Regions from separate parts of the Shewanella sp. SM20 genome, predicted to be linked through region 1. Evidence: predicted binding sites of a transcription regulator. Region 1 holds the regulator's gene; the other holds the start of a gene.
The links. Region 1 encodes sigma-54, which starts transcription at its own class of promoters, with help from an activator protein. Its sites were predicted from a motif close to GTTGGCACGNNNNTNGNNT; they were not measured.

Region 1 (4,136 bases):
ACCAGATCATCTTCTTTGGTCCGGTGGAAGTGACCCAAGGCTCAATAAAAATCCAAGCAAATGAACTGCGTGCATTTTCTGCTGAAGGTGAAAATAGCAAAACTTTGGTCGCAACAGGCAACCCTGCTACGTATAGCCAAATATTAGACGATGGCCGTCCTGCATCGGCGAGCGCGAAAGAAATTCGTTACGATATGGCAAGCCGCACCTTAACACTGAAAGGTATGGCGTCATTAGATCAAGCGGGTAGCCAAGTTACAGGCAATTTAATCCGCTATAACATGATTCAACAGAAATTGATGGCCGAGAGTACTGGCAGTGGTGACGATCGCGTGATCACTATTATTCAGCCTGAAAACTATCAAGATGATGCTAAATCAGACGCTCCGGCGGATAAACCTGTAAAAAAGCAGGACTCTAAATGACCCAAATCACCTTAAGAGCACAAAATCTGGCGAAAAGTTACAAGAGTCGCCAAGTGGTTAAAGACGTCAGTCTGACGGTAAAAACCGGTCAAGTCGTTGGCCTACTCGGTCCGAACGGCGCGGGTAAAACCACGACCTTTTACATGGTTGTCGGGCTAGTGAAGAGCGATAAGGGACATATCTTTATCGACGATGATGATTTAACCGCAGATCCTATGCATCTGCGTGCCCGCAAAGGCATAGGTTACTTACCGCAGGAAGCCAGTATCTTTCGTAAGCTAACTGTTCATGACAACATCATGGCCGTACTGCAAACTCGTAAAGAACTTAAAAACGAAGAACGAGAAGAAGAACTAGAACATCTGCTCGAAGAGTTTCATATCACCCACATCCGTGACAGCCAAGGCATGTCATTGTCGGGTGGCGAACGTCGTCGCGTCGAAATTGCGCGAGCTTTAGCCGCTAATCCTAAGTTCATTTTGCTCGATGAACCGTTTGCCGGCGTCGATCCTATTTCGGTTATCGACATCAAGAAGATTATCGAACAACTCAAAAGTCGCGGCCTTGGCGTACTGATCACAGACCATAATGTCCGCGAGACATTAGATGTATGTGAACATGCTTATATTGTGAGTCACGGAAACCTGATTGCCGAAGGGACTCCAGCAGAGATCTTAGACAATCAGCAAGTTAGGGCTGTGTACTTAGGTGAACAATTCAGGCTATAGTTAATCGAGCGAAGCCAATGGAGGCAATTTATACCGCCATTGGGCTTCACTCAAGATAATAATAAGCGACCTCATCCAACAATAATAACGTAGGGATCAGCGGTAACATGAAAGCGTCACTCCAGCTCAAACTGGGTCAACAGTTAACCATGACGCCACAATTACAACAGGCCATACGTCTGTTGCAACTGTCGTCATTAGAACTGCAGCAAGAGATCCAGCAAGCATTAGATTCTAATCCCCTTCTCGAGCTGGAAGAGGATCAATTCGACGCCACTAAAACCCCTGTAAACCAAACGCTATCCGATACGGATTTCAGTGAATCTAGCACTCTGCCACCAGAAAAAGACAGCTCCACCATAGACACGGCAGAGTCGCTAACCAAAGAATCCATGCCCGATGAGCTCCCCATGGACACCACATGGGATGAAGTGTTTACCGCCTCCCCAAACTCAGGCCCCGGCGGCAGTCGTGAAGACGATATGCCCTTCCAAGGCGAGACCAGTGAAGGTTTGTACGAACACTTAGAATGGCAAAAAAACCTCACGCCGTTTTCTGAAACCGATTTAGCCATTGCCACCGCCATTATTGATGCAATCGACGATCAGGGCTATCTCACCCAAAGCACTGAAGAAATTCTCGAAGCCATGGGCAATCCTGAAGTTGAGCTTGACGAAGTCGAAGCCGTACTCAAGCGCATTCAGCATTTTGATCCCATAGGCGTTGCCGCCCGCGATTTAAGTGAATGCCTGCTGATCCAACTGTCGCATTTCGCCGCTGATACTCCCAACCTAGAAAACGCCCGTATGCTGATCAAAGATCATTTAGATCTGATCGCCGCCCGTGATTTTAGGTTGTTGATGCGTAAGACTAAATTAAAAGAAGATGAATTAAGGGATGGTATAGCACTCATCCAAACCCTCAATCCTCGCCCAGGTTTGTTGATCACGCCCAATAATGACGAATACGTTATCCCAGATGTGTCTGTGTCGAAGAAAAATGGCCGCTGGGTCGTTGAGCTTAATCCTGACTGCATGCCCAAAATCAATGTAAATCAACATTATGCTTCTATGGCACGCAGCACAAAAAACCAAGCCGATAGCCAATTTATTCGCGGCCATCTGCAAGAGGCTAAATGGTTTATTAAGAGTCTAGAAAGCCGTAACGACACTTTGCTTAAAGTTGCTAATTGCATAGTGCAATATCAGCAAGGTTTCTTTGAGTATGGTGAAGAAGCCATGAAGCCTATGGTGCTTAACGATATTGCTGAAGCGGTAGAAATGCATGAGTCCACCATCTCACGGGTCACAACTCAAAAATACATGCATACCCCTAAGGGACTTTTTGAACTAAAATACTTCTTCTCTAGCCACGTCGGGACTGACGATGGTGGTGAGTGCTCATCCACAGCAATCAGAGCCTTTATAAAGAAACTGGTGGCAGCGGAAAACCAGAAAAAACCATTAAGCGATAGTAAGATGGCACAACTTCTGGCAGAACAAGGGATCAACGTAGCCCGCAGAACCATTGCGAAGTACCGAGAGGCTATGCTTATTCCACCTTCTAATCAGCGTAAAAGTTTATAACCTACAGTGGATATCGGAGGACGTTTCTATGCAAATAAACCTAAGTGGACACCATGTCGAAATTACCGAATCGTTACGTGCATATGTAGAAGAAAAGTTTTCAAAACTTGAACGCCATTTCGAACAGATCAATAATGTGCACGTTGTGCTCAATGTTGAGAAAATGCAACAGATTGCTGAAGCGAGAATAAACCTCATAGGTGGTGAAGTTTTTGCAACTTCAGAGCATGCTGACATGTATGCCGCTATAGACGCCCTGATTGACAAGCTTGACCGTCAGGTTATTAAACACAAAGAGAAGTTAACAAAACACTAATAATGGAACTTTGTACCATACTGCGGCCGGAGTGCACTACCTGCGCCACTCCGGGCAGCAAGAAAAAGGTACTGGAACTCATCAGCGACTTAGTCGCTGCCCAGTACCCGACCCTCTCATCTCAAGAGATATTCGAAAGCCTAGTGGCGCGCGAAAAGATGGGGAGCACAGGTATAGGTAACGGCATCGCCATTCCACATGGTCGACTAGCCGATATAGATCAGCCCATTGCCATACTCATTAAGTGTGAAGAGCCGATAGCATTTGATGCTATCGATAAGCAACCTGTTGATATTTTATTTGCACTACTGGTGCCTGCAGACCAATGTCAGCAGCACTTAAGTACTTTGTCTTGCATGGCCGAAAAGCTGAGCGACAAGCAAATATTAAAGCAATTACGCAAGACGCATGATGAAACGGAACTCTATCAGGTAATCACTGGATGAAACTGGTCATAGTGTCGGGCCGCTCAGGCTCAGGCAAATCTGTCGCCCTTAGGGTACTCGAAGATCTCGGCTATTATTGTGTCGATAACCTTCCCTTGCCATTGATTGGCAGTTTGCTTGAGCAACTCAAAGGCAGTAACGATCTCGTCGCCATCAGTGTCGACGTGCGTAACATGCCTGAGCAGGATAAGGTCTTAGTGAAACAACTCGCTAGCCTACCTCCAGATACTGAGTTAACGAGCTTCTTCCTTAACTCCAGCGATAAAATTCTGCTCAAGCGTTACAGCGAAACCCGCCGTTTGCATCCTTTGTCGAAGAGCCGAGTCTCTTTGCAAGAAGCGATAAAGCTGGAGGGGAAACTGCTTGAGCCTATGTCAAAACTGGTCGATCACTACATAGATACGTCGAATTTGAATATCTATGATTTAAGCGACCAAGTCCGACAAATTCTCCTTGGTAGTGTCGATAAAGAACTCGTGATCAACTTCGAGTCCTTTGGCTTTAAGCACGGAATGCCCACCGAAGCCGACTTTATGTTCGATGTGCGCTTCCTGCCCAATCCCCACTGGGAGCTGGCGCTGCGGCCATTGACTGGCTTGGATGAACCCGTAGCTGAGTTCTTAAATCGCCAACCA
Region 2 (4,136 bases), on a different contig from region 1:
ATACAACGCTCAAGATCGTACTCAAGTATACGGCTCGGAATAGTTTCGACATACGTCCTCCCACACCATTAGCTCCTATTTGAGCTTATTACAAATGGCGAAAAAGACGACATAAAATGGTTACAAAAAAATGATAATCGCGATCGATTGAAAATAATCGCAAATAATTTAACGAATTAACTATTGCGAAGGTCGGTCAACTTCTATGTATAACTCACGCTGCTGATAATCATACGGCCGATAGTTATGCTCTCCACAGGTAAAATGTCGATAGGGTTTCATGACCGTAACGCAACCTGAGGGTAAAGCCTGCAGAATTTGGATTTGCTGCTGGCGACGAAGCGACTCCTGCCATTCAAAATCCTTGAGCACTTGATCACGCACGGCAAAGGCATCGACAGGCTCACTTGAGCGATTAACGATCACTTCTCCTGCAAAGGCTGAAACCGATATCCAGCCAGAAATGACGATAAGACTTAGTCGCAAAAATTGACCTATTGTTTTTATATTCAATCTCATAGAACACTCCTTAATTTATGCAAGAAAACAGAATGGCTCAGTAATTAAGCTTATGACCCTGTGCTTAAACTTCAATCACAGTGATTACCCATAAAAAAGCAGAGCCTAGGCTCTGCTTCACTATCCCTCGATCCAAGCTAAGCATCAAGGTGAATCACGCGTTAATGTGCAAGTTTAATCAGCCCGCATTTTTGACCGTAACAAACTCAGGATAGGCATCAATACCGCAGTCAGAAGCATCCATACCGTTGTATTCTTCTTCCTCAGTCACACGGATCCCCATGGTTATCTTAATCACATACCAGACAGCAAATGATGAGCAGAACACCCAAGTGAAAATGATCGCTGCGCCCGTCAACTGTCCGGTAATAGTTGCATTGGCATTGGATAATGGCACACACATTAAGCCAAGGAAACCAGCCACACCGTGTACTGAAATCGCACCGACGGGATCGTCGATCTTAATACGATCTAAGCCCACAATCGAGAACACCACCACGCCGCCCGCCACTAAACCAATCACACCCGCCATTAACAATGAAGGCGAGAGAGGATCTGCCGTAATCGCCACTAATCCAGCCAAAATACCGTTAAGGATCATGGTCAAATCCGCTTTACCCCAAATCATCTTACACACGATAAGAGCTGAGATGGCACCAAAAGCCGCTGCAGTATTGGTATTCACAAACACTTTCGCCACTGAGCTTGCATTCGCCGCATCCGACACCATTAATTGCGATCCGCCGTTAAAGCCAAACCAGCCCATCCACAGAATAAACATACCTAAGGTTGCCATTGGCAAGTTAGAGCCTGGAATAGGATTCACTTGGCCATTAGGCCCGTATTTACCCTTACGCGCACCGAGCAATATCACGCCAGCAATCGCCGCGGTCGCCCCCGTCATATGCACAATACCGCTACCAGCAAAGTCTACAAAGCCCAGTTTAGCGATAAAACCTTGGCCCCAAGTCCAATAACCTTCTACTGGATAGATAACCGCTGTCATCACCACAGAGAAGAACAAGAAAGCCCACAACTTCATCCGTTCCGCCACTGCACCAGAAACAATTGACATCGCCGTTGCAACAAATACAACTTGGAAGAAGAAGTCAGATTCTAATGCATGGCTCGCATCTGCTGATTGCGAACCAATTAAGGTGCCAATTGACGGTAACCAGCCACCTTCAATGTTATCCACATACATGATGTTATAGCCAACCAACAGATACATCACACAGGCAATCGCGTACAGCACAACGTTCTTAGTTAAAATTTCAGTGGTATTTTTAGAGCGAACTAAACCCGCTTCTAACATAGCGAATCCCGCCGCCATCCACATGACTAAAGCGCCAGAAATCAAAAAGTAAAAGGTATCGAGTGCAAAGCGTAGTTCAGTGACTGTGCCGCCTAATTTCGTTAATTCTTCCATTGTCAGCCCCTTATAGCGCTTCAGTATCAAGTTCACCCGTACGGATACGGATAGCATGTTCTAAATCAACGACGAAGATCTTACCGTCACCAATTTTCCCCGTATGGGCCGCAGTGGTAATAGCCTCAATCAACATGTCGAGATTTTCAGCCTTAGTGGCAATTTCTAGTTTTACTTTTGGCAAAAAATCCACCTGATACTCGGCGCCGCGATACAACTCTGTATGCCCTTTCTGACGGCCAAAACCTTTCACTTCGGTCACCGTCATGCCCTCAATACCAATTCCGGCGATAGCTTCACGGACATCATCCAACTTAAACGGCTTGATGATAGCGCTGACTAGTTTCATCCTGACCTCCAAAAAAACGCGATTGTTATTAACTTGTATCAAAGGTAATTCAATCATTAGGCCAACAATTTAATCTATTGATTATTATTGGTTTAAATTGTTTAACACTATTTTTTAAGGTTAAAAACGCACCATAATCGAGCACTAACTGGTGCGATGCACTCTTTTAGTGAGCAGTTTAAGTGCGACAGCTATTCGACCTTAGGCCTATTGGTAACAAGGTTAAATTAGGGTCTACTGGGGTAAGCGTAAAACGAGATGAAATCTGAGCATCACAACACAAGCTCTTAGACAAAAGCGAAGATCATCACTAAGACAATCATCAAGCGCAAAAGGAAGGCCCGATGTTAAAACCAGAAGAATGTGTTCTCGTTATCGTCGATGTGCAAGGAAAACTTGCACAAATCATGGATAACAGTGACAAGCTGCATCAACAACTACAGACCTTAATCCAAGGCGCACAATTATTTGAAATTCCCATACTCTGGTTAGAACAGCTACCCGATAAACTCGGAGCAACTAGCCCTGAGCTGCAAACCTTACTTGCGAAAACCAGCTCCCCCATTGCCAAGCAGCATTTTAGCGGCTGGCACTGTGACGCGTTTGCAAAGGCATTAACTAAGACGAATCGCAAACACGTCATACTGGCGGGTATTGAAACCCATGTGTGTGTTTACCAAACCTGTTGTGACCTTATCGAACAACAATATTCGGTGCATTTAGTCGCCGATTGCGTATCGTCACGCAGTGCTGAGAATAAACAACTCGGGATCCAAATGATGACGGCCAGAGGCGCCCTATTAACTAACGTGGAATCGCTATTATTTGAATTACAACATCAAGCCCAAGGCGAGCGGTTTAGGGCGTTATTAAAACTGATTAAATAACGATTTAGCCCGTGGTATTCACTCGGCCAGCATGAGCAACGCCTGACATTACTCGATATTTTTTTCCATAAAAAAGCCCCCGCTGAGTCAGCGAGGGCTTTTGTTTGCATGAGGGGTTAGCTCATATCGAAAACTCAACCGCGATTGATTAAAACCTACTTATAAGTGGCTTCGCGTTTTTTCGCTTCTTCATCCCACTTAGGTAACATGTCTTTCTTAAATGCTTCTTTCTCAGCATTCATCTTTTTCATGTCCATACCTAAGGCTGCTTGTGCTTTAGCTTTAGTAGAGATATCAGGAATCGCAACAGGATCTGTGATGCCTTTTTTACCGAGTAATTGCGCTAACTTAACACGAGCATCAGCAGCTTTACTTACCGAAGTTCCCAGAATACGCAATGCTTCATCCGGTGCGTGAGCTGCAACACCATGGGAAGCAATCGCTAAATCCCAACGCCATTGTGAGTGGCGAATATCTGTCAGTATGGGTTTCATTTCTTCTTCAGTTGCGCCAGCTTTCCACGCAGCCTCTGCTTCAAAGTGTGCTTTGACTAATTGCTCTTCCGCTTTCAACTTCATTTCTTTGACTTTGGCTTTACGCTCATTAGTCACGCCAACCAAAAACTCTTTAGTCTGGCTATGGCAAGTTGCACAGGTTTCTTCAAAACGGTCGAATGGATTGCCCACTTTATGATCGGTAAACTTCTTACCTTCAGCACTGGTCACTTTTGGCATGTGACAGTCAACGCAACTCACATTATTCATGCCGTGAATACCCATTTTCCAAGTTTCATACTCTGGATGCTGGGCTTTTAACATTGGTGTCTTAGAAAGGGCGTGTGTCCAATCAGAAAATTGGATTGAGTCATAGTAGACTTCCATTTTTTCAACTGTTGTACCCATATCCCAAGGGAATTTAACAAAATTCTTTTTGTCGTCAGTTTTCTCAAAAT

Region 2: the regulator sigma-54 is predicted to act here: its motif matches at 2,345-2,363, upstream of L5M18_RS15675 (P-II family nitrogen regulator).

What each region holds. Positions count from the first base shown of each region.
Region 1 is NZ_JAKKRK010000031.1:49,751-53,886, forward strand. It holds gene lptA (lipopolysaccharide transport periplasmic protein LptA) at 1-425, shown strand, start outside; gene lptB (LPS export ABC transporter ATP-binding protein) at 422-1,153, shown strand; gene L5M18_RS14060 (RNA polymerase factor sigma-54) at 1,261-2,739, shown strand; gene hpf (ribosome hibernation promoting factor) at 2,768-3,055, shown strand; gene ptsN (PTS IIA-like nitrogen regulatory protein PtsN) at 3,058-3,501, shown strand; gene rapZ (RNase adapter RapZ) at 3,498-4,136, shown strand, end outside.
Region 2 is NZ_JAKKRK010000038.1:14,842-18,977, reverse strand. It holds gene L5M18_RS15690 (tetratricopeptide repeat protein) at 1-52, opposite strand, end outside; gene L5M18_RS15685 (hypothetical protein) at 181-519, opposite strand; gene L5M18_RS15680 (ammonium transporter) at 698-1,948, opposite strand; gene L5M18_RS15675 (P-II family nitrogen regulator) at 1,959-2,297, opposite strand; gene L5M18_RS15670 (hydrolase) at 2,642-3,184, shown strand; gene nrfA (ammonia-forming nitrite reductase cytochrome c552 subunit) at 3,340-4,136, opposite strand, start outside.